DNA from 2 places in the Xenorhabdus sp. KJ12.1 genome. Region 2 is predicted to be linked to the other one. Evidence: predicted binding sites of a transcription regulator. Region 2 holds the regulator's gene; the other holds the start of a gene.

Region 1 (12,688 bases), on a different contig from region 2:
AGAGAAATAGTGATCGACTTTTCGTCTTCCCCCCCAAAAAAGATGAATATTTCGTTCATTGAATACGCCAGATTCTATTATGGATTTTATCGGTGCAAATCCTGTTCCTGTCGCAACAAAAACAATATCTCTTACCTCATCATGATAATCTGAAATAAAATCACCATAAGGCCCGTATATCCACAATACATCATTAACTTTCAGCTTTTCACAAATCACATCTGAAAACACGCCATTTTTATTCTTAGCTACATGAATTTCAACATACCCATCATCCTTCGGGATATTAGCTACAGAATAATACCGGCATTTTCCATTAGGGACTTCTATACCAATATATTGTCCCGGAATAAAATCCATCTTAGATCTTTTCGATAACTTAAATCTTATAACCGTGATTCCGGGTGTTCTTGTTATATCACATATAACAGCACCTTCTTTGGTATCTGAAAGCGTCTTATTATCACCATCTGCTTCACAAACAATATTGCTCTTGGCAATCGCGCAGCATGGTAAAAAGTAATTATCGTCCAGTTCTTTCTTTGTTAATCCAATTTTATTCCCGACCGTATACTCTATATCACCGGATAATAACTTTAACTTACAAACCCGACAGGCTCCCAACCGGCAACCATTTTTTAAAGAATGCCCGTTACTTTCGGCTTGTTCCAATATAGTTATGTTTTCATCAGAAAAAAATTCGATTTCAGTTTTATTAATACTAACAAAATGTTTCATTTTACAATTAGGATCATTCCATGCCATTCAAACATTCAACATACTTCTTCCCGGCGATAATAAATTCTTCCGGTGAAAAACCGCCGCCTGATTCTTCAATAATAAAATTACCCTGATAACCTTCACTCACCATATAGGATAATACTTTATGATAGTCGAAGTTGCCTTCATCCAACGGTAAATGAACGTGTTCGCCATTCAGTACATCATTGAAATGCGCATTCCTAATATAAGGCAGAATTCTTTTTAATCCTTCCTTATATTCTCTGGTACTGTTTTTATGCATAAATGATTCGAAATGCACAATGTCCAGAGTCAGGAAAACACTGTACTGATGGCATAAGATCTCATGCTGCTCATCACTCAGAACGATATACTTTTCTCTATCACTTCCGGTATTTTCCAGCAGGATAGTCATGCCATTTTCTTTTGCAACTTCTGATAATTTCTCGATAGATTTAGACAGTTGCTGAAAATCAAAATCAGAGATTCCATTATCATCAAATTCAAGATAGCCGGGATGAATAGTAATGTATTCAGCACCAATCTTCTTCGCTTCATAAATGAATGATTCAAGATAATCAACAGCAATAATTCTGTCCAATTCTTCACTATTCGCAATATCGGTTTTTATACCGATATAAGGTGCGTGGACAGAATAGTAAAGATCATTATCTTCTTTTAACTTATTCAATACAGCAACTTTCTCATTCCATTTCTCAGGATGATAATCAATTAAATCTCTTAGCTCTTTTTCAAATTCAATTTCAATGCGCTTAAAATCTTTACTTAACTGTTCAACCAAAACGTCTATATCTGCCGGGTTTTCAAAAATGTTTGTTGAGAAGCCAATTTTCTGAGAAAAATTCATAACCATTCCTATTAAATATCTTGCTGAGAAAGTTTACTGCTTGATAATCTGTTAAAATAAAACTTTCGTTCCAAACCCAATGTATCAGGGTTGATGAATTCGTAAGTTTCAGGGAATTTTTTAATTCCGTTTTGGTGAATACCTGCGCAAGTTGAAAACGCATATTTACCTAATAAAGGTTTATTAGGATGAGGCAATTTATTGATAATGTCATAATAAAAATTGCATAGGTTAATCAGATCCTTCATATCAATATCTGCTTTAAACCTATTTTTATATTCACTTCTATATGACAGAATTGCCATTATTTCTTCAAACGACGCATTACCACAACGCTCACCGACTCCACCCAGTGTCACCTGTACTTCATCTGCTCCGGCATCAATTGCACTGATTGAATTAGCAACCGCCAGTCCCAAATCATTGTGACAATGAACAGAGAACCGTATACCCGGAAACTTATTTTTAAAATAACTAATCAGATTACTGATATATAGCGGTGTAGCACAACCTGTTGTATCGGCAAAGCAGATATCATTAACATGGTAAGCTGTCAGTAACTCAATTTTCTCTTCTAAAAGATTAAAGCTTCCTCTTGATGAATCTTCTAAAATAGCTGAAACTTTACCTGTATAATCACTATTAGCGATATATTCCAAAGAATCTTTCAGCATCAATAATATGCTGTCTTTGGTAGAATCAAACTTTTTTCTGATATGTATTTCTGAGCCAACACACAGCAAGTTTAATTTGGGCTTTTTAAATCTGCTTAAAGCTAAAATTGTTCTTTCAATATCATCAGGTCTTAATCGACATAAAGAGGCAATATAGGTGTCTTTAAAATCTATATTAGATGATGCGGCCTCATAAAAAAACTTTTCGCTATCTTCATCTGTTACCATGCCAATCTCAATAGAATCAACCCCTAAATCAATTAAACGCGGTAACAATTTCAACTTTTTTTCATTCGAGAGTAAACACCCAATCCCCTGCTCACCATCTCTCAATGTTGTATCAAAAAAACATATTTTTTTCATTAACCCACCATGATATTAATGTAAATAAAACAGATGATATAATTAAGCTCTTTAATATAGAGCCTGTGCGCTTACTGATAAAATAAGCAGTTATAACCGTAATAATTGCAAGAGCATACTTAATTTCAAAATGATAAATTAATTCGCTGATTTTTATATTACCAAGAGAAATATTTACAATAATACTGCCAAGGATAAAACATACTGAATAATCTAAAGAGGTAATAAGAAAACCATCTTTCTTAATTTTCTTGTTACCCATTAAAAATGGTATAACCCGAAGAAGGTAACTGATTGCTCCCATCAATAAGACCATAATCATGTTCAGGCTCCCTTTTTAATTTTTAATTCATAAAATGCTATGCACATTCCAACCATAATGGGGATTGCTATATCCATAAGCTGAATATTTAATTCATTGATGAATGGTGCACACAACCCACCTACCAGCGTAGCAAAAACGGACAAATCTTTTCCGGCACGCTTAGCGGTAAGAGATGAAAAATGAATCGGAATTAACATCACAAGAAAAAGAGAGATTGAATCGTAATTCAGATAATCTGAAGATACATATCCCAATAAGGTTGCAAGAACAGCGATAACAAAACTGGGGATAGATACACCCAGATAATAATTAAACTGTGCTTTTCCTTCAGGGATCTTCTCCGAAACTAAATGAGCATGAGTTACAGTGTATGTGCTGGCACTGAATGCCAACATTGACAATACAACCTTGCTTTTTGAGATGCCATGAAAATACTGTGACATAACCATCGACATCAGAAAGAAGCGAAAGTTAATGATCAGGGTTAGTATTATCACTGATAAAAATGCGCCATTAGCAAGATAATTAACAACCGCGACCTGCAATGGTGCAGCAAAAGTGAATACAGAACCCACCATTGTCTCTATTAATGAAAGCCCTTTATTTTGATACAGAGCACCAACGGATGCAAAAATGAGGAAAAAAGAAATGCAAACAGGTAATGAATCTAACATTCCTTTTCTAAATAATGAACTTTGCATTGAACACCAACTTTTAATATCAATAAATTCACACAAAAAATCATAATATGGAAAAACATTACATTAAAAAAAATGATGCTTCAATGTTTTTGACGCTATGTTATTGAGAACAATTATTATTAATGCAGCTTTCACATTTAATTACTTTTATTCCATATTAATAAAACCATTAAATAACAAAAATAAAACCAATTAAAATCAAATAGATAAGAAAAACAAAAAAAACAAATATGTTTTTTAAAAAATGTTTCTCTATTATTAAAAAATGGAAGTAATCAACATTGTTTACAAGAACAGGTATGAACTATTAGTTTTCTCACAATATTTTCATATGAGAATTAAAATACATTATATAATTTCCTATTATATATAAATCATTGGGACTAAAAAGCCAGTCATGTATTATATTTGATAATAACTCTCATTATCAGGAAGGTAAAATGAAAATTATCCATAAAATATTATTAGCAGGAATGATTCAACTGGGCTTTACACATTTAACTTATGCAGAATCCACTCTGAGTAAAATCCAGTCCTCTGGCATATTCAGGATCGGAACGGAGGGTGCGTATGCTCCATTCAGTTATCATGATGCCTCGGGAAAATTAACTGGGTTTGATGTAGAAATCGGCCGTGAAATTGCCAAACGAATGAAAGTAAAACCTGAATTTATTGAAGGGAAATGGGATGGGCTGATTGCTGGTCTGGATGCTAGGCGATCAGATGCAGTTATGAACCAGATTGCGATTACCCCCGAACGCCAGAAAAAATATATTTTCTCCTTGCCTTATGTCATTTCAGAAGCTGTTCTGATTACCAGAACCGATAACAATAAGATTAAAACGTTTAGTGATTTAAAAGACAAAAAGTCCGCTCATACCTTAACCAATAACTTCGCCCAGATTGCGCGTCAGCACGGAGCAGAAATTATCGCTACAAATGGCTTTAATCAGGAAGTTGAGCTTGTCAGTACGGGCCGTGCAGATGCCACCATCAACGATAAACTGTCCTACCTCGATTATAAAAAACATCGCCCAGAAGCACCGGTACAAATTGTGGCAACCGATACCCATGCAGCACAGACTGCTGTACTCCTGCGCAAAAACGATACCGAGTTAAAGGCCGCAGTCGATGAAGCCATTACTGAAATCAACGCTGACGGAACTTACCAACGCATCTGGGACAAGTATTTTAGTCACTGATCCGCCAGTTCTAAGCTATAACTTTATTTTATATAAGGATGCTCTCTTATTGCCATATCATCCCTAAAACAATCTTATAAAAAATAAATACTTTTTGATGTTAATATAGGAACGATATATGACTCCATCCTGGCTCAGCTTAGCACTGGATTCTCTTTGGCCGATGATTTACGCAGGCCTGACATTCACTATTCCCCTCACCCTGATCACATTTGCCCTCGGGCTTACACTGGGGTTTATCGTTGCCCTGATCAGGCTTTACGGGCCTAAGCCATTGGTTGTAGTTGTACGTTTTTATGTCTGGCTGATCCGCGGAACACCGTTATTAGTGCAACTGTTTCTGATATTTTATGCACTGCCCAGCATCGGCATTACACTGGAAGCATTCACCTCTGCCGTGATTGGCTTTACGCTGAACGTCGGTGCTTACACATCAGAAGTTATCCGGGCTGCGCTGAGTTCAGTGCCTAAAGGCCAATGGGAGGCTTCCCACTCTATCGGCATGAGTTGGTGGCAATCCCTGCGTCGTATTGTTCTGCCACAAGCTGCAAGAGTTTCTATTCCGCCACTGTCAAATACCTTTATTTCTTTGGTAAAAGATACCTCACTGGCGTCTGTTATTACCGTGCCGGAAATGTTTCTGGCCGCACAGCGCATTGCCGCTGTGACATACCAGCCACTGATCCTGTACACCGAAGCAGCCATTCTTTATCTGCTCCTGAGTTCGCTGTTATCAGCACTGCAAACCCGTATGGAAAACAAGTTCTCTCAGCAATACGCTAAAAATAGCAATAATAAGGAAACCAATAATGATTCAGCTCTCTAACATTGAAAAAAGTTTCGACGGACAAAAGGTGCTGAAAAATATTAACCTGACGATTAAGGAAGGCAGCCTGACCGCCCTTATTGGCCCTTCTGGCAGTGGGAAAAGCACCCTGTTACGCTGCATTAATCTGCTGGAAATTCCACAGGCCGGTCAACTTATGCTGGGGAAAGAAAAAATCACGTTTACCGGCAAAGAGCGGCTTTCCCACAAGGAAATCCAGCGCTTTAGTCTGCAAACAGGCATGGTATTCCAGAATTTCCAACTTTTTCCACACCTCACTGTGATTGAAAACATCATGGAGGGGCTGATTTGGGTACAGAAATGGCCTCGTGAACGTGCCAGAGAACGGGCGATGGAGCTACTGGAAAAAGTTGAAATGTCGCATAAAGCGGATGTGTGGCCAACCACATTATCCGGTGGTCAGCAGCAGCGTGTTGCAATCGCCAGAGCGATGGCACCATCGCCAAAGGTATTATTATGTGATGAACCGACTTCAGCCCTTGACCCTGAACTATCAAAAGAAGTCGTTTCTGTACTGAAACAGTTAGCAGATGAAGGGACAACAATGTTAATGGCAACGCACGATCTGCATCTGGCTGCTAACCTTGCTCATGATGTTATCTTTCTGGAATTTGGGGAAATTATCGAATCGGGAAGCGCCAAACACATGTTTACCCGCCCGGATCACCAGCGCACCATCGAGTTTGTTTCAACTCTGACTGAAACTTTACCGGACTGGCAAATATAGAGAGCCACTACATTTTTATAAAAATTCATTTGGAGAACATCATGAAAGTATTCTTAAAATTGCTGCTTGCAGGTGCCGTTACTCTTGCTATCGCTGCTCCCAGCTATGCCGGTAAAGATTTAGATGCCATAAAAGCCTCTGGCGTATTTAAAATTGGTACAGAAGGGACTTACCCTCCATTTACCTACCACGATGCCAGCAATAAATTAACCGGCTTTGATGTCGATATTGCCAGAGAAATTGCACGCAGGATGGATGTTAAACCTGAGTTTACGGAAGTAAAATGGGATGGTTTAATTGCAGGGCTGGATGCCAAACGCTTTGATGCCGTTGTTAATCAGGTTGGTGTGACTCCTGCGCGGGAAGCCAAATTCAGCTTCTCAATTCCTTACACAACATCTCAGGTTGTTCTTATCACCCGTGATAACAATGACAGCATCAAATCCTTTGATGACCTCAAAGGAAAACGATCCGCGCAATCTTTAACCAGTAACTACGGGCAATTAGCAACATCTTATGGTGCCACGCTGGTCAGCACGGATGGTTTTAACCAGTCCGTTGATTTAGTTGCCACCGGTCGGGCTGATGCCACTCTGAATGATCGTTTGTCATTTCTAGACTTCAAAAACCATCGCCCGAATGCGCCGGTGAAAATTGTCGCTCAGCAGACTGATGCCAGTAAATCGGCCGTTTTAATGCGCAAAGGTGATCCTGAATTAGTCGAAGCGATTAATAAAGCACTGCAAGGCATGAAAGATGACGGAACTTACGCCCGTATTTCCGAGAAATACTTTGGCACTGATATTTCTAAGTAATTAGTTAACCAACTGATCAGATTATATTCTTCAATTGCATTATCTTCTGCAAAGCGTCGGATATAATCTGATCAAGCTACTCTAAATCTACATTAATGCGACAGAGCCGTAATAATTGGTACTATCCTTTTTGCCAGAGGATAAACGGTACTATGATTACAATACTTACTTTTTGTAAGCGAAAGTGAACGAGAAGATATGTCGAAATTCTCCCGATGTGGACGACAATCAAAAGAAAGTTGACTTAATATCACATTTATTTCCTGTTCAGATACAGCAATATTATCCAGCGTTAAATCTTGTCCAAGTCTTTGCCGTAGAGTGAGTAAAAAATCGGTTAAATGTTGAAGCATTATTGGAGTTTCATGGCTATCGGGCAACCAATATACATCGTACGAATTCGTTCTATAAATGCGTGGGTGTATATCTGTAACGAAACTTGGCCCATTAACAATCTCATCAGGGTGAGCTAATCCTAGAGCGTGTCCCATCTCATGAAGTATCAGTGCATATGTATTATGCTCTGCATACTCTCTAAAAGATCTACCTCTCCCCATAGCGTCTTCCCAGTTGGTGAAAACATCATCTGTTATAGGAATACTTGGCCGGAAAAATATCCCTGCTGATGTGATGCCGTAGTCTGTCACATCCTCTTCATATTCTCTCGAATGAGGGAAGACAGTGTATGCATCCAAATTCCCAAGATAAAGGCCTGCATTACTACTATCTAGCATAACAGGTAGCATCGTTTGCAAAATGAAATTTGCAGATTCTCCTTCTCTCCTTTCCCTAACAGTGAAATGTGGTGCTGTCACACGACTCCAATATACTGCAGCGCGTTGCATAAGTGGTGCAATCGGAATATTTTCAACATCATCATGGTGTGTATACTGTATTGATAAATTTGGATCAGACAGTGTATATCGTAGTACACTGCCATACCCTACTAGAGGATTGTAGGTATCACCATTTTCATCAAAAAATAAACCGACAACAAAGTTTTTGGGATCACTATCAGATAGCGTTTTATTATCTGCTATGGCAGAAAATGGCGGAAACGACGATACCATGAATATTAAAATAAATATTTTCTTTATTAGATTCATTATAGTTTCTCCTACATTACCAAATATCCCATCCAGCCCATAATAGTACTATCAGTTCATTCTCCTGATCATCCGAGTTTGGAATACATTCCACATAAACTTTCAGCTTTGGAGAAAATTTAAATAACCATCATTAAACCATCAATTTTATTGTGCAAAATGACTCCCGCCATGCGGAAAAAAATTAAAAATATATAAAAACAATAAATAAAATTAAATTTCCATGTTAATTAATCATTCCGAAAAATTTGATATGATATTAAAATGAATTGCGTCTCATTATTTTTAAAGTAATTGCACCACATGAAAGATGCACACAGGGAACAAAAATAAATTTTATGACAATTAAATAAAAATAATAATTAAGCTAAAATAAAAACCAGAAAGAACCAGAAAGAACCAGAAAGAACCAGTAAAGTTCTATATTTTTGTGACCATAATACTTTATTATAGTGTCTAATTTTTAATTCTGCTATTTTGCCATAAAAAATTTTAAATAGGTTGAGAAAATAAAATTAAATACTTTTATATACAGTTGATTTCAGGATATATTCAATTCATGCTATTACCCAAAGCGCTTAGTCAAGCGCTGTCATCCAGTACCAAAAAAATCAAAATACATAACGAGGGAACAATGGTCAAAAATACAACACCCGACTACATCATCCGCCCTATTACCCAACAAGATAACCCTAATATTGCCGCCATTATTCGCGAGGTATCCGCCGAGCACGGTTTAACCGCTGACAAAGGCTTCGCCGTCGCTGACCCAATTCTGGATACTCTGTACGAAGTTTACAGCCAGCCCCGCAGTGCATACTGGGTTGTTGAAATGGCGGGGAAAGTTGTTGGAGGTGGTGGCGTTGCTCCACTGTCAGGAGGCGATAGTAATACCTGTGAACTGCAAAAAATGTATCTTTCTTCAGCATTACGGGGCAAGGGTGTTGCCAGACAAATCGTAAAACAATCGCTGGAGTTCGGTGTGGAACAGGGCTTTACGCGCTGTTATTTAGAAACGACAGAAAACCTGAAAGCAGCCATCGCTCTGTATGAAAAACTGGGCTTCAGCTACCTTGATGCGCCCCTAGGCAATACTGGGCACAGTGATTGTGAGGTTAGAATGGTTAAGATGCTGTAAAAACATAATAATATGCCCCGCGCGAACCGTGGGGCAAATGCGATAGAAAACTCAGTGTAATCTGGGTTCATCTTCTTCCGGGAAAAGATCACCTACATCATCGTCATCATCTGAAGCATTAGGGTCTTCAAAATAAGTTCCCCAGCCATCGTAATTCACACCCATTTTTTCAGCCAGATCCATCAATTGCTCAACCTGTGCGATGATCAGATCAGCCTCCAGACGGCTCTCACTGATTACATCACAACACATCAAAATAACGCGATCTTCTGTTTCCAGCTCTTCCGCATCTGTCACTTCATAACCAAGTTTAAATGCTTCAACTGCTGCTTTCTCCAGACGGTCAAAATCGTCTGCTGAAAAGTGGTGTTCAATGATATAAAGCGCTTCAGGATCACTGCCATCTTCCAATAACTCTTCGATGATCAAGCGAGTTTCTTCGCGCTGTTCTTCCAGTGCATGTGGGTCTGCCATGCCAATCCCCTCTGTCAGTTGGCTATCCTGTTCCGCATTCTCCCATCTTTTCTTTGCAAAGGATATAGCTATCCCGTGCTGTTAAACCAAAAGTACAGGCCTTAAGCGCCGGGTCACAATTCTCTTGGCTATCCTTAAATCTTCAATACACACTATACACTTCGTCTTTCCAGTTGCCTCTTTGTTGGCTGCGCTCGTTCACCCCAGTCATATAGTTATCTATGCTCCTGGGGGTTCTCTCTCTTGCCGCCGCGACGCATCTTGAAATCCATTGTGTATATAGCGCTTGTAATAAGATTTTTTATTGATATATAGTGCATATTAATTCAATTTATCCCTATGGAGAAAATGTCACATGAATCCATTTTTTCACCGTCATCTCCTGAGATTACTTGATTACAAGCCTAAAGAAATTGAGCTTTTTTTATCTCTGTCAATGAAATTGAAATCGAATAAAAAATCAGGTAAAGAAATTCCCTTGCTGGCAGGAAAGAATATCGCCCTGATTTTTGAGAAAGACTCCACCCGCACACGCTGTGCATTTGAAGTTGCAGCACATGACCAAGGAGCTAATGTCACCTATTTAGGTCCCAGCGGCAGCCAGATTGGGCATAAGGAGTCGATCAGGGATACAGCAAGGGTACTTGGGCGTTGGTATGATGGCATTCAGTACCGTGGCTATGGGCAGACAATAGTCGATACGCTGGCAGAATATGCTGGTGTTCCCGTCTGGAATGGACTAACGGATGAGTTCCACCCGACTCAGCTACTGGCAGATTTGCTGACGATGCAGGAACACAGTAGAAAACCCTTAACTGAAATAAAACTGGCCTATCTGGGCGATGCCCGTAATAACATGGGTAACAGCTTGCTGGAATCGGCTGCATTAACGGGATTAGATTTGCGTATGGTTGCACCAAAAACCTGCTGGCCGGATGCTCAATTAGTGAGTGAATGCCAAAAACAGGCAACGAAAACAGGTGGAAAAATCACACTGACGGAAGATATCGCGGCTGGCGTACAGGCAGCTGATTTCCTTTATACCGATGTCTGGGTCTCAATGGGTGAGCCTAAAAATGTCTGGCAGGAGCGCATTGAATTATTAGCGCCTTATCAGGTTAATATGGATCTCGTGAAACTAACGGGAAATCCAGATGTGAAATTCCTGCATTGCCTGCCGGCTTTTCATAATGAAGAAACCATTCTTGGTAAACAGCTTGCGGAAGAATTCAACTTGTCTGGTGGTCTGGAAGTGACTAATGATGTGTTTGAATCAGAATACAGCATTGTTTTTGATCAGGCAGAAAACCGTATGCATACGATTAAGGCTATCATGGTGGCTACATTGGTTAAAGAATTAGACTTTGATATTTAACACGCTATTTGAGAACTAACTTTATATACAATGGATTTCAAAATGCGTCGCGGCGGCAAGGGAGAAACAAATTCGTCAGGTACGAATTTGCCCGGCCAAAGGCTGAGCTCCAGTGAGAGACTGGAGCCTCTCAGTAATCTCCGGAGCATAGATAATCGTATGTTTATAAATACGGTAACTAGGGTAAGTGAGTGCAGCCAATATAAACATAGAAACAACTTGAAAGACGAAATGTCTATAAGTGGAAATTAAAATAGACGCCAGCATCTTAGCAACCGGCGTCTCAACAGATATCGGCTTAGTCAACAAGATATAATGAACTAAAGTCGTTGGTTGTTTCCACTAGAAAAGTATGACGGCATCCAAAATTATCCACTATCTCGGCCATACAGCCCGCATTTATTTTTCTTTCGTGATGAACGCGATTATCACAAAATCCAAGAGTTGCTCTGAACTCATTATTTTTAATGGGAAAATGTAAAATAGTATCTCCACCCGGTACGTTTTCCGTTCTTATTAAACTCTTAACTGGAATATCTAAAATATCCCTTTTTAACATGACACTCATTCGTGCAGGATCTTCACCAGGCAAATTACGACCTATAATGCCACCTTCAGGAATAGCCTCGTATTTAAAACAAAGAACTTTATATTCTTTAATGTATAATGAATCTGGTAGTCCCCAAGAATAAAAACTAATACTTATATAATTTCTGGTTTCAAATTCATTTAAATAAGCTATTTTTTGTTCTAACTTAAGTTCACGATGATCTACTTTATACGGTGCACGGGGTAATATTGTTACTACTTTATCATCTTGTGTGCTGGAAGAGTATATTTTTCCATTAATGGTCACTGTCGCTACAAGCTCCATTTTATCACTTGCTTCCGCCCGAAAATAGCGATAAATAGTCTCTGGATTTGTATCTCCCTGCTTACTTTTATTCTCATTGATTGTATTACTATTTATTACTTCTCCCCTAATTCCTTCATCATACTGATTCTTTACTTTATCACAGAACCAGGGAGAGCTGAGAGGAGTTTTGGGATGCTTTTTACTCGCTAGCGTCACACTCTCCTTTTCGTCTTCAGTTAATGGCGTATCGACACCATCCACTTGTTTTATAATATTAATAACCAATGTGACTTGCTGTCTACCATTATAATAAAATTTATCCGTCCTTCTGGGATCTCCAGAAGATATTTTAATATCAAATGTGCGAAAAGTAACATTCATTTAATTATCTCCTCATTTATTATATTTATACCATTCCTATAACTGTGATAATGAGAAATATAATAATCAATTAATTTAAATATAGAATAACCCCA
Region 2 (12,688 bases):
CTCTGGCCCACCGGATCAACCACTGTTGAATATTGAAGCAATCCGCAATCCTGAATCGACAGCGAATAATGTCATCGCTGGGGTGAGGGTAATGGGGCTGGCAGATAAGCCTAAAATTGAAATTTTCTCTGAGCCGGTTAAATCGCAACAGGAAGCACTTTCTTACTTGTTGCGTGGTGAAGGCTTAGAAAAGGGAGGCTCTGACAACTCCCAGATGACTTCTATGTTGATCGGCCTCGGCGTTGCCCAGAGCGGTAAATTAGTAGGCAAAATAGGTGAAACCTTTGGTGTCTCTGATCTGGCTCTGGATACACAGGGAGTTGGTGATAAATCGCAGGTTGTTGTGAGTGGTAAGATTACCAACGACTTACAGGTGAAATATGGTGTTGGGATTTTTGACTCACTGGCAACTCTGACCCTACGTTATCGGGTGATGCCAAGATTGTATCTGGAAGCGGTATCTGGTATTGATCAGGCTTTAGATCTGCTCTATGAGTTTGAGTTTTAACGATGCGAGTTATTGTTTATGGTAGCCTGAGGCGCAAACAAGGCAATCACCACTGGATGACCTATGCCCAACTTTTAGGAGAGCATCGGCTTGAGGGGTATGAAATTTATGACCTGGGGCATTATCCCGCGGTAGTCCGCGGCGAAGGCACTCTTGAATGTGAAGTTTATCGCATTACATCATCCATTTTGACTGAACTGGATGATTTGAAAAAGAACACTCAGGAATATCAAAGGGAATTGATCAAAACCCCCTACGGCAGTGCATGGATTTATTTGTATATGTTATCTGTCGAGGGGCTTACCCGAATAGAAAGTGGTGACTGGCTGAAACGTCACGAAGAAAAATAACGATCTGTATAGTATTTTTTAGGATCACTTTAATTGACTAACTAAAAAAAAGCCTCTGTGCCGATAAGAACACAGAGGTTTTTTACGATCAAAACTTGCTGTTATCCGTCAGGATTATTTTTTGGCAGCACGTTCGAAAGAAGTCAGGATTTCAGCTTTAGCGGCTTCAACATTTTCCCAGCCGTCAACTTTTACCCACTTGCCTTTTTCCAGATCTTTGTAGTGTTCAAAGAAATGGGTAATCTGGGAGCGCAGCAGTTCTGGCAGATCGTTCACATCTTTAATGTGATCGTATTCTTTGCTCAGTTTAGTATGAGGAACAGCAACCAGTTTAGCATCTTCACCGGATTCATCGGTCATTTTCAGCATACCAACTGGGCGGCAGCGGATAACGGAGCCTGGCTGCAATGGGTATGGAGTTGGAACCAGTACGTCAACCGGGTCACCATCAAGGGACAGAGTATTGTTGATGTAACCGTAGTTGCACGGATAGAACATAGCCGTTGACATGAAACGGTCTACAAACAGAGCGCCGGAGTCTTTGTCGACTTCATATTTAATTGGATCAGCATTTGCTGGGATCTCAATGATAACGTAGATGTCTTCTGGCAGTTCTTTACCCGCCGGTACGTTGTTCAGGCTCATAAAAGGTTTCCTTCAATTTCAAACCAAAATGGAGTGCGGGGTATTATAGCCAAAACAGGCCTAAAGTAATTCCATTTTTCTGATTCGTAGAGTGAACCATAATTTATGAAAGGTGTATTTCTTTATAAAGAAGAGACGAAACACGCCTCTTCAATTAACCATTTAATAAATCGATTTATTCTTCGGGAAATTCAGCCATAAAACTTTCGGCTTTTTCCACCATCGATTTGGTTCCGACAAACAGTGGAACGCGCTGGTGCAACTCGCTTGGTTTGATATCCAGTATCCGGCTTGTACCGTCACTGGCTTTACCGCCAGCTTGTTCAGCCAGGAATGCAATCGGGTTGCACTCATACAGCAGACGTAATTTACCGGTCGGATGGCTGGCTGTACTTGGGTAAATGTAAATACCACCTTTCAGCAGGTTGCGATGGAAGTCAGCAACCAGTGAGCCAACATAACGGGTAGTGTAAGGACGCTGAGTTTCTTCATCCTGCTCCTGACAATATTTGATGTACTTTTTCACACCCAGAGGGAATTTAATGTAGTTCCCTTCGTTAATGGAGTACATATTGCCTTTTGCCGGGAACTGAACTTTTTCATGAGTCAGGCAGAAGACACCCAGAGAAGGATCATAAGTGAAGGTATGAACACCACAGCCAGTGGTGTAAACCAACATGGTGGATGAGCCGTAGACGACATAACCAGCCGCAACCTGACGATGGCCCGGTTGCAGAAAATCTTCTTCAGTCACCGGTTGCCCGATCGGTGTAATTCGGTGATAAATGGAGAAAATAGTACCGACGGAAACGTTTACATCAATATTCGAAGAACCATCCAGTGGGTCCATCAAAACAACATATTTTGCATTTTCTGCCCGGTCGCCATCAAAGATGACGATATCGTCTTCTTCTTCAGAAGCGATACCCGCTACTTCACCGCGAGCTTTCAGTGCTGCCTTGAGTTTTTCATTGGCATACAAGTCCAGCTTCATCTGAACTTCACCCTGAACATTTGAAACACCGCTGGTGCCCAGAATATCCACGAGACCCGCTTTATTGATGTCCCGATGAATGATCTTGGCACCCAGTTTGATAGCAGAAAGTAATGCGGTCAATTCACCTGTAGCATGAGGAAAGTCGTGCTGTTTTTCGACGATGAATTCGCCTAATGTTTTCATGACGAAGGCCCTGATTTGGTTATGATTTTAAAAGAGTGCATCACATATGTGTTGCACTTAAGTGCAGGCAGTTTAGCTAAAGAATAGAATGATTGATAGGTCATTGCATTTCTAATCTATGATTTGATGGTTAGAATAGTGATACACTTCATGATATCGGATAGAAATAAATGCGTATTCATATTCTTGGCATCTGCGGAACTTTCATGGGAGGGCTGGCCATCCTCGCTCGCTCGTTAGGCCACGAAGTGACCGGTTCCGACGCCAATGTGTATCCTCCTATGAGTACTCTGTTGGAAAATCAGGGTATTGAACTGATCCAGGGATACGATCCTTCACAACTCAATCCTGTGCCAGATATGGTGATCATCGGTAATGCCATGACACGGGGCAATCCTTGTGTTGAGGCGGTTTTGGATCGTGGTATTCCTTATACATCCGGTCCGCAATGGCTGCATGATCATGTTTTGCCGGAGCGTTGGGTTCTGGCGGTTGCAGGAACACATGGCAAAACGACAACAGCCGGAATGCTGGCATGGATTCTGGAAGCTTGTGGTTATAAACCGGGGTTTTTGATCGGCGGCGTACCGGGTAATTTTGAAGTTTCAGCACAACTGGGTGAAAGCCCGTTTTTCGTAATTGAAGCGGATGAGTATGATTGCGCTTTTTTTGATAAGCGTTCAAAATTCGTTCACTACAGCCCCCGCACGCTCGTTATGAACAATCTTGAATTCGATCATGCTGATATATTCGAAAATTTGGCTGCGATTCAAAAACAATTCCATCATCTTGTCAGAGTCGTGCCGGGAACCGGTAAGATCCTGGCCCCCGACCATGACATTAATCTGAAACAGGTTATCGGCATGGGATGTTGGAGTGAACTGGAATATACCGGTGAAACAGGGAGCTGGCAGACAAAAAAAACGACTCAGGACAGCAGCACTTATCAGGTGTTCCATCATGGTGAGTTGGTCGGTGAAGTTAGCTGGTCATTAGTGGGTGAACATAATATGCATAATGGCTTGATGGCCATTGCAGCAGCTTACCATGTTGGAGTGCAACCTGCGGACGCTTGTCAGGTATTGGGTGACTTTATCAATGCTCGTCGCCGTCTGGAGTTAGTAGGTGAGGTGAATGGCATCTCGATTTACGATGATTTTGCCCATCACCCAACAGCAATTCTGGCAACGCTGGAAGCGTTGAGAAGTAAGGCCGGGGGTATGGCTCGTATCCTTGCTGTTCTGGAACCTCGCTCAAATACGATGAAACTCGGCATGAGCAAAAATGAGATAGCTCCTTCTCTGGGCCGTGCAGATGAAGTATTCCTGTTTCAGCCTGGTAATATTCCGTGGCAAGTTGCTGAGATTGCTGAACAATGTATTCAACCCGCCCGTTGGTGTTCTGATATCGATGCGTTGGTACGGATGATCGTTGAATCAGCACAGCCCGGCGATCATATATTGATTATGAGCAACGGTGGTTTTGGTGGTATTCATGAGAAATTACTGGCGGCGTTGAACAAAAAGGAACAGGCGGCCTGATTGTTCATGTGAGAGGATCGCAATGATCGGGCGATCCTCTGTGTGGCTAAACAGCGTTTGATCTATTATTAATTTACAGTTCTTGATCAAACAAATTGAGTATAGCTTCATAGAGCTGTGCCGTTGTAACAGCCTTTGTCGGGGTAGAAAAAACCGTATCATCCCCTGCTATGCTGCCAAGTATCCCTTCCGCTTTACCTAATGAATCCAGTAAGCGTGCAATCAACTGAGCTGCGCCGGGGCTAGTGCGAATAACCACGACTGAATGATTATAATCGACATCCAATACCAGATTTTTTAATGGGCTGGTGGCAGTAGGAACGCCTAATTCAGCTGGCAGACAGTAGACCATTTCCATTTTTGCATTGCGGGTTCTGACTGCACCAAATTTTGTCAGCATTCTGGAAACTTTAGACTGGTTAATGTTTTCAAAGCCTTCTTCCTGAAGTGCTGCAACAATCTCACCCTGAGAACTGAATTTTTCTTCTTTCAGTAATGCTTTGAACGCTTTTACCAAATCTTCCTGTTTCGAAGGAATTCGCATATTTCACCATCGTTAAATCCGTTATGAAGTCAATATTATGCAAAAGTGTGAATTTTTATGCAAGGAAGGGACGGAAAGACCGTGACAGGATGCATAATTACATGATTGAACAAGGTAAATGTATTGTTAATAAAATGGAATCACTAGCAGTAAAAGAGAAGAACAGATTAATTAACTCATTAATTCATAAGATAGCAAGAATAATTCCTAAAAAAGTGCCCGTTATCTCATTAACAGATAAGCATTTTGTCTAAAATAAAGAACTTTGGTGTTCCATCCTCAGGCTATTAGGTAGATAATCTGGCTGTTAACAGATTGTTTTTAATACGTAGTGATGAGTAAGGCAGAAGGCTTATCCCATACCTGTATTGAATAGGGTAAATTGAGCCTCTTAACCAGACAGATTTCAGTTTATTACAGCACTTAATTTTTAAAGGAGTATCAGGATGAAAGTTGCAGTTCTCGGTGCAGCCGGTGGTATTGGTCAGGCACTTGCCCTTCTACTCAAGACCCAGCTTCCTTCAGGTTCAGAACTTTCTTTGTATGACATTGCCCCAGTAACCCCAGGCGTTGCTGCCGATCTGAGCCATATCCCGACAGCAGTGAAGGTCACTGGTTTTGCGGGTGAAGATGCAACTCCTGCATTGGCAGGCGCAGATGTTGTATTGATTTCTGCTGGTGTAGCGCGTAAACCTGGTATGGATCGCTCTGATCTATTTAACATTAATGCAGGCATTATCCGTAATCTGGTTCAGCAGATCGCTAAAACATGCCCGAAAGCATTAATCGGAATTATTACTAACCCTGTGAACACGACTGTAGCAATCGCTGCTGAAGTTCTGAAAAAAGAGGGTGTGTACGATAAAAACCGTCTGTTTGGTATAACAACACTGGATATTATCCGCTCTAATACCTTCATTGCCGAACTGAAAGGTAAGAAACCAGAAGAGCTGGAAGTTCCTGTTATTGGTGGTCACTCTGGGGTAACTATTCTGCCATTACTGTCTCAGATTCCTGGTGTTAGTTTCACTGATGAAGAAGTTGAAGCTCTGACAAAACGTATCCAGAATGCCGGTACTGAAGTTGTTGAAGCAAAAGCGGGTGGCGGATCTGCAACTTTGTCTATGGGACAAGCAGCTGCCCGTTTCGGCCTCTCCCTGATCCGTGCTTTGCAGGGTGACAGCAATGTTATCGAATGCAGCTATGTAGAAGGTGATGGCAAACACGCTCGCTTCTTCGCACAGCCTATTCGCTTAGGTAAAAATGGTATTGAAGAACGTTTAGATATTGGTCAGCTGAGTGAGTTTGAACAAAACGCACTGAATAATATGTTAGACGTTCTGAAAAAAGATATTGAATTAGGCGAAAAATTTATTAATGGTTAATTCAATTAATTTTTAATTTATTAATATACGAATTAACTTAAATATATTAGATAACTAAAACCGCTAACTTAAATACAGTTAGCGGTTTTTCTTTTCAATAAATATATTGATAGCTAATTATTCTTTTTTCTCTCTGATTTTCCTTTCTAATAATTCTCCGGTATGAGGGTCGAAATAACGGCTGGGCCATATTTCAGACGGATGAATACCTAAATAATTTGCTATTATCCATTCTCCCTTGGGCCATGGGCGAGAAAGAGTATTCGCCAAAGTTGATGAGCTTAATCCTGATTCACGGGAAACAGCGGCCAGAGTTGTTCCACGTTTACGTAAAGCAGCAATAATATCAGCAGGATGCCAATCCGATTTCATAGAAATCATTTTTTTAATCCTTTCCTATTAAATTTAGAGCCACATTAGTGGTATAACTAAAGCGTTAGAGTGAAATTAATAACGAACATGGATCTGTTATTAAGAAAATAAAATAACATTATTTTTTCTAAAAATATTTCTAATTTTTTCTTAATAACTTCTTTTTTGAACTTGGTTACAAAAATAGAGAAACATTATGAAAAAAGAGTGGTATACGGCAATGGAGTTGACCGGTGTAGGTGAGTTACCTAGATCACCACAAGGAGTGAATGCCAGAGCGAAACGTGAAGAATGGATGAGACAAAAGCGAGCGGGTGTTCAGGGTAGGGCAATTGAATATCACTATTCTTGTTTTCCTGAAACAACATTAGCCGCTCTGGAACTTAATGAAATATCGCCTGAATATCAGGTTCAGAAACAAGACCCTCTATCTATTTGGGTAAGTGCATTTAATTTACTCACGGATGAAGAAAAGGAGGTAATTACAGAAGTGATACTAAGAGATGGTATAAGAAGTTTTTTGGAAAAAATTCTAGCTACCTGAGCCAGCTTTTGAAAAGCCAAATTGAAAAACAAAGGGTATAAAATTTGGTTTTCTCTTTACTGCTCCGGTAATAAGCGAGGAGAGAGAGATGAAAAAAGAATGGTATTCTGCAAAGGAGCTCATTGGCCTCGCTGGTCTGCCATCATCCCCTCAGGGGGTAAACTTGATGGCAAGACGTGAAGGTTGGGAACAGCGTCGTAAGCGTGGGGTGCAGGGAAAAGCGCTCGAATATCATGTCAACAGCCTGCCTGAAGATGTTCTGAATGTACTGGCCGTGAGTGAAAGCTCGGTTGAGTATTACCGGAACAAACGGCAAGATCCGTTTATGATTTGGGTGGAAGCTTATTATCAACTGACCAAGCCCGAAAGGGAGCGCATGGTTAAGTTCATTTTACGGAAAGGACTAGCCAGTCTTGTCCAATACACAGGAATTCAAGAAGTTGAAAACAAAGGCAGTATCTCAGACTGAATAGTCTGAGATACTGATTGCATAAGCTCAGGAAAGTCGCTGCACAGCGATATGGGCAAGTCCCACAAGGGCCGCTTTGTATGGAGACTCATCAAGTACTTGTAACGCTGAAATTGCCTTATCAGCTTCTTCCTCGGCCCGTTGGCGGGTGTAATTGAGTGAACCACACTGTTTCATCGTTGTAAGCACAGTATCCAGCAAATGGCGGCCATTACCTTTTTCAATCGCCTCGCGGATCAATGCTGACTGCTCAGGAGTTCCGTGATTCATCGCATGTAAGAGCGGAAGAGTCGGCTTACCTTCATTCAGATCATCCCCGGTATTTTTTCCGAGCGTGTTATCATCGGAATCGTAATCTAAAAGATCATCGATCAACTGGAATGCAGTACCAAGATAGCGACCATAATCGCGTAGTGCTGCTTCCTGTTCCGGGGTTGCATTGGACAGAATAGCGGAAGAATGTGATGCCACTTCAAACAGGCGCGCCGTTTTGCTGTAAATGACGCGCATGTAATCATCTTCTGAAATATCCGGATCATTACAATTCATCAACTGCATCACTTCGCCTTCTGCAATGACATTCGTGGCATCGGACATCAGTTTCAGCACGCGCATTGAGTTGAGATCAGTCATCATTTGAAACGAACGGGTATAGATAAAATCACCGACCAGTACGCTGGCTGCATTGCCATACATGGCATTAGCCGTTGCCCGACCGCGACGCATATCGGATTCATCTACGACATCATCATGAAGCAGGGTTGCTGTATGAATAAATTCTATCAGGGCAGCAACTTTGATATGTTTCTCTCCCTCATGACCCAGTGCCTTAGCGACCAGCACGGCAATCATTGGGCGAATGCGTTTGCCACCGCCACTAATAATGTAATAGCCAAGCTGGTTGATAAGCGCAACATCAGAATTTAATTGGTTAAGAATGGTTTCATTAACCGCTGCCATATCATCAGCTGTAAGTTTAATTATCGATTCTAAGTTCATGTTTTGGCTTCGGACTCTGATTCAGAGCTGTGCTCATTAATTAGTATATCAATAGATATCACGTTTTATTGATTGTACTTGAAAAACCGTTCAAATAAATGACAATCGAAAAACTCCGCTTTTTTCTCATCTGTTCTAATTCTGCTCTTGTCTTCCAAACGGTTTTTGCGTAGAATTCGCGCCCTATTGTGAATATTTTATAGCGCGCTCTGGAAAGAATTTTAGGGGGTGCGCGGAAAGCGGAGTTTATATGTACGCGGTTTTCCAAAGTGGTGGTAAACAACACCGAGTAAGCGAAGGTCAGACAATTCGCTTGGAAAAGCTGGACATCGCAACAGGTGAAACTGTTGAGTTTGACCAGGTTCTGATGGTCGCTAATGGCGAAGATATCCAGATCGGCGCTCCAGTAATCGAAGGCGTTAAAGTTAAAGCTGAAGTAGTTGCACACGGTCGTGGCGAGAAAGTTAAAATCGTTAAGTTTCGTCGTCGTAAACACAGCCGTAAGCAGCAGGGCCACCGTCAGTGGTTCACTGAAGTTAAGATCACTGGCATCGCTTAAGATATTAGGAGAGCAGATAAATGGCACACAAAAAGGCTGGCGGCTCGACTCGTAACGGTCGCGATTCCGAAAGTAAACGTCTGGGTGTAAAACGTTTTGGTGGTGAGTCTGTATTAGCAGGTAGCATCATCGTTCGTCAACGTGGTACTAAATTCCACGCAGGCAACAACGTAGGTTGTGGCCGTGACCACACCCTGTTCGCATTAGCTGACGGAAAAGTTAAATTCGAAGTTAAAGGTCCAAAAAACCGTAAATTTATCAGCATCGTAGCTGAATAAGTTTTTTGAACTTCGATAGAATCGGAAGCCCTGCAATGTGTGTTGCGGGGCTTTTTATATTTTGGATTACGCCATCTCTGGGTACGATCTGCCATCCAGCTTTATAGTGGCTATCCTACGGAGAAAAGTGATGAAATTTGTAGATGAAGCCAGAATACTGGTTGCAGCGGGAGATGGTGGCAATGGCTGTGTCAGCTTCCGTCGTGAAAAATATATTCCAAAAGGTGGGCCGGACGGCGGTGACGGTGGTGACGGTGGTGATGTCTACCTGCTGGCAGATGAAAACCTTAATACCCTGATTGACTACCGGTTTGAAAAATCCTTCCGCGCTGAGCGTGGGCAAAACGGTCAGAGCCGTGATTGCACCGGCAAACGTGGTCAGGATATTACCATTAAAGTTCCGGTAGGAACCCGTATCCGCGATATCGCTACAGGAGAGATTCTGGGTGATATGGTGCGTCATGAACAACGTCTGATGGTTGCCAAAGGCGGCTTCCACGGGCTGGGTAACACCCGTTTTAAATCCTCGGTTAACCGTGCTCCGCGTCAAAGAACAATGGGAACACCGGGAGAAACTCGTGACCTGATGCTGGAGCTGATGCTGCTGGCTGATGTCGGTATGCTTGGCATGCCGAATGCGGGTAAATCCACCTTCATTCGAGCGGTTTCAGCAGCCAAACCTAAAGTGGCTGATTATCCATTTACTACGCTGGTACCAAGCCTTGGCGTTGTACGTATGGATAATGAGCAGAGCTTCGTAGTCGCTGATATTCCCGGCCTGATTGAAGGTGCATCAGAAGGTGCAGGTTTAGGTATCCGTTTCCTGAAACATCTGGAGCGTTGCCGTGTTCTGTTGCATCTAATTGATCTGTGCCCGATCGATGAATCTGATCCAGTAGAAAATGCTCGTATTATTATCAACGAGTTGCATAAGTACAGTGAGAAACTGGCTGAAAAACCACGTTGGCTGGTATTCAATAAAGTTGATCTGACTGATCCAGAAGAAGCTAAGCTGAAAGCGAAAGCAATTGCGGATGAACTGGGTTGGGAAGGCGATTACTACATGATTTCAGCCGTGAATCGTCAGGGTGTGAAAGAACTCTGCTGGGATATCATGGAATTCATTAAAGTTCAGCCTCGCCAGATGAATGCTGAAGAAGGCGCTCAGCCGGAAAAAGTTGAATTCATGTGGGATGACTATCATAAGGAACAGTTGCAGCAGGTATCTGAGGAAGATGATCTGGATGACGACTGGGACGAAGAAGATGAAGAAGGCATTGAGTTTATTTATAAACGCTAATCGCTTATTTCAGATGCTTTAATGATGAAAAAGGGTGCTGTTAAAGCGCCCTTTTTTCTTTCTGGAATTCCCTTTTTATGAATTAATTATACCTTATGGATTGCGAGTTGCTTCGCGGCGGCAAGGGAATGACAAATTCGTCGGGAACGAATTTGCCCAGCCAAAGGCTGGCCTCCGGTGAGAGGCAGGAGCCTCTCAGTAATCCCCGGGAGCATAGGTACCGTATTTTTATAAAAACGGTGACCGGGTTGAGTGAGCGTAGCCAACAAAGAGGCAACTTGAAAGACGACGGGTATATCAATTATTCTGGTATAGAGATTTATATAAATGATGCTCGAAACGAACCAGAGGAGCCCGACGATTCCGTAGATTTTCTGGGGTAACAGAGTAAGATGAAATAAATTGGACGAAAGCAATCTGTTGCCCACTAGCCGCTGTCATAAAGCCAGCAAGATTATACACCCCTTGCAATGAACCTGTTTTTGCAAATACCTTACCATCCACACCCGCAGTATGAAGTCCCGGACGATAGGCTAACGTGCCGTCAAAACCTGCTTTAGGTAACATAGAGATGATATCCAGCTCATTGTTGTGTTGCGCAATGAATTGCAGGATTTCCATCATTGTTGAAGGAGTGATGAGATCGTGACGTGAAAGACCAGAGCCATCAACGATGACCGCATTACCGATGTCAATACCGGCTTTTTGTTTTAGAATTTGGCGGATAGCATCAGAACCGGAACGCCATGTACCGGGAACATTAAAGTAATAATGGCCGAGAGTACGATAAACCGTATCTGCTATCATGTTATCTGATTTTTTTAGCATCACCTTGAGCAAATCAGGTAAAGGTGCCGATTGATTCATTGCCAGCGTTTTTTCGGGCTGTTGAGGAAATGATTGGCGCCGTAGGTGGCCTTTCAGTTCAATTCCCGCGAGGCGTAATTCATTTTTCAGAATAGTTCCAACATAGCTTGCCCCATTCTGGACAGCAAATGCCAGTGGCAAGGGTTCATCGCGCTGAGTCAGGCAGCCAGTCAGGGTATATCGGTTTAATTCTCCTGTGGTGACATCAAGTTCACAGTATTTTGCTTCCGATGAGCCTTTAGCGAGCGTTTTAACTTCGCTGAAGACGTTGACGGGATAATAAGAAGGCGTGTGAACAATAGCTGGTTCATTAGCCTGTTCTGCACTATAGAGTAAGACAGAAAAGCAGTTTTTATCGACAATGGCAGCTCCGGGCGGCGCGCTGAAACATTGGGTCATATCATTCCATACCCATCCTGGCGCTTTATCGTGGCTGGAAAAAATAGAAATGTCGATGATGAGATCGCCGTTAATCTGCTGTATACCGGACTGCTTCAGCTTCTCAACCATATTGCGTAGTTGCGTGCGCGTCAGTGATGGATCGCCGACAAAGCGGGCAATAAGGTTACCCTTTAATTTGCCATCTTCAATATTGGCATTGCTCTCCAGAGTTGTGACAAAACGAAAATCTTTGCCAAGCTGTAATAAGGCAGCTAATGCTGTCACTATTTTCTGAGTACTGGCCGGTAATGCCAGTTGTTGCCCACGATAATCAATAATTGGTGCTTTTTCACCGATTTTTTGGGCGATAAATGAAACGTTGACCCCTGCTGGCAAATATTCAATATTCTTCTCAATTGAAGAAGCATTTGCACTAAAAACGCTCAGGCTCAGACTGAGCAGACAAGCTATTTTGCTGGTAACTTTTAAAAGAGCCATAGATCTCGCATATAAATGTGGGTGTATTTCAATAAAATTTGTATTAATAATACTAAGACGCAATTCAGGAAAAAGTAAACGATGATCCATCACCAACTCTACGTTAAAATGATAGATTAGCAGGTAGAATGTGTATGTGAACTATCAGACTATTCTGTAGTTTACGCCCCTTTTATTGTCTGGAAGCCCGCCTGATAGGGTGTGCTCATTGTGTTGCAATATATTGCAATCTACTGTTATTGCAAAATAAGTTAACTTTTTGCAAAAA

Evidence for each region. Region 2 encodes ArgR, which controls arginine synthesis, uptake and breakdown. Its sites were predicted from a motif close to ANTGAATAAAAATACANT; they were not measured.
Region 1: argF (ornithine carbamoyltransferase) is a predicted target of ArgR. The motif match lies at 10,295-10,312, and genes of this name have one in related genera.

Annotation. Positions count from the first base shown of each region.
Region 1 is NZ_CAWNQH010000094.1:178,288-190,975, forward strand. Features, by position in the region: gene AACS92_RS17340 (FAD-binding oxidoreductase) at 1-765, opposite strand, end outside; gene AACS92_RS17345 (sugar phosphate isomerase/epimerase family protein) at 752-1,609, opposite strand; gene AACS92_RS17350 (LeuA family protein) at 1,621-2,646, opposite strand; gene AACS92_RS17355 (AzlD domain-containing protein) at 2,624-2,968, opposite strand; gene AACS92_RS17360 (AzlC family ABC transporter permease) at 2,971-3,672, opposite strand; gene AACS92_RS17365 (amino acid ABC transporter substrate-binding protein) at 4,113-4,874, shown strand; gene AACS92_RS17370 (amino acid ABC transporter permease) at 4,993-5,700, shown strand; gene AACS92_RS17375 (amino acid ABC transporter ATP-binding protein) at 5,684-6,448, shown strand; gene AACS92_RS17380 (amino acid ABC transporter substrate-binding protein) at 6,490-7,263, shown strand; gene AACS92_RS17385 (hypothetical protein) at 7,356-8,369, opposite strand; gene AACS92_RS17390 (GNAT family N-acetyltransferase) at 9,004-9,507, shown strand; gene rraB (ribonuclease E inhibitor RraB) at 9,559-9,981, opposite strand; gene argF (ornithine carbamoyltransferase) at 10,337-11,356, shown strand; gene AACS92_RS17405 (hypothetical protein) at 11,655-12,593, opposite strand.
Region 2 is NZ_CAWNQH010000127.1:120,236-132,923, forward strand. Features, by position in the region: gene tamB (autotransporter assembly complex protein TamB) at 1-508, shown strand, start outside; gene AACS92_RS20500 (gamma-glutamylcyclotransferase family protein) at 511-858, shown strand; gene ppa (inorganic diphosphatase) at 973-1,503, opposite strand; gene fbp (class 1 fructose-bisphosphatase) at 1,679-2,683, opposite strand; gene mpl (UDP-N-acetylmuramate:L-alanyl-gamma-D-glutamyl-meso-diaminopimelate ligase) at 2,854-4,224, shown strand; gene argR (transcriptional regulator ArgR) at 4,298-4,768, opposite strand; gene mdh (malate dehydrogenase) at 5,215-6,153, shown strand; gene AACS92_RS20530 (helix-turn-helix domain-containing protein) at 6,271-6,534, opposite strand; gene AACS92_RS20535 (DNA-binding protein) at 6,722-7,069, shown strand; gene AACS92_RS20540 (DNA-binding protein) at 7,158-7,538, shown strand; gene ispB (octaprenyl diphosphate synthase) at 7,566-8,537, opposite strand; gene rplU (50S ribosomal protein L21) at 8,788-9,096, shown strand; gene rpmA (50S ribosomal protein L27) at 9,117-9,374, shown strand; gene cgtA (Obg family GTPase CgtA) at 9,505-10,674, shown strand; gene dacB (serine-type D-Ala-D-Ala carboxypeptidase) at 10,972-12,420, opposite strand.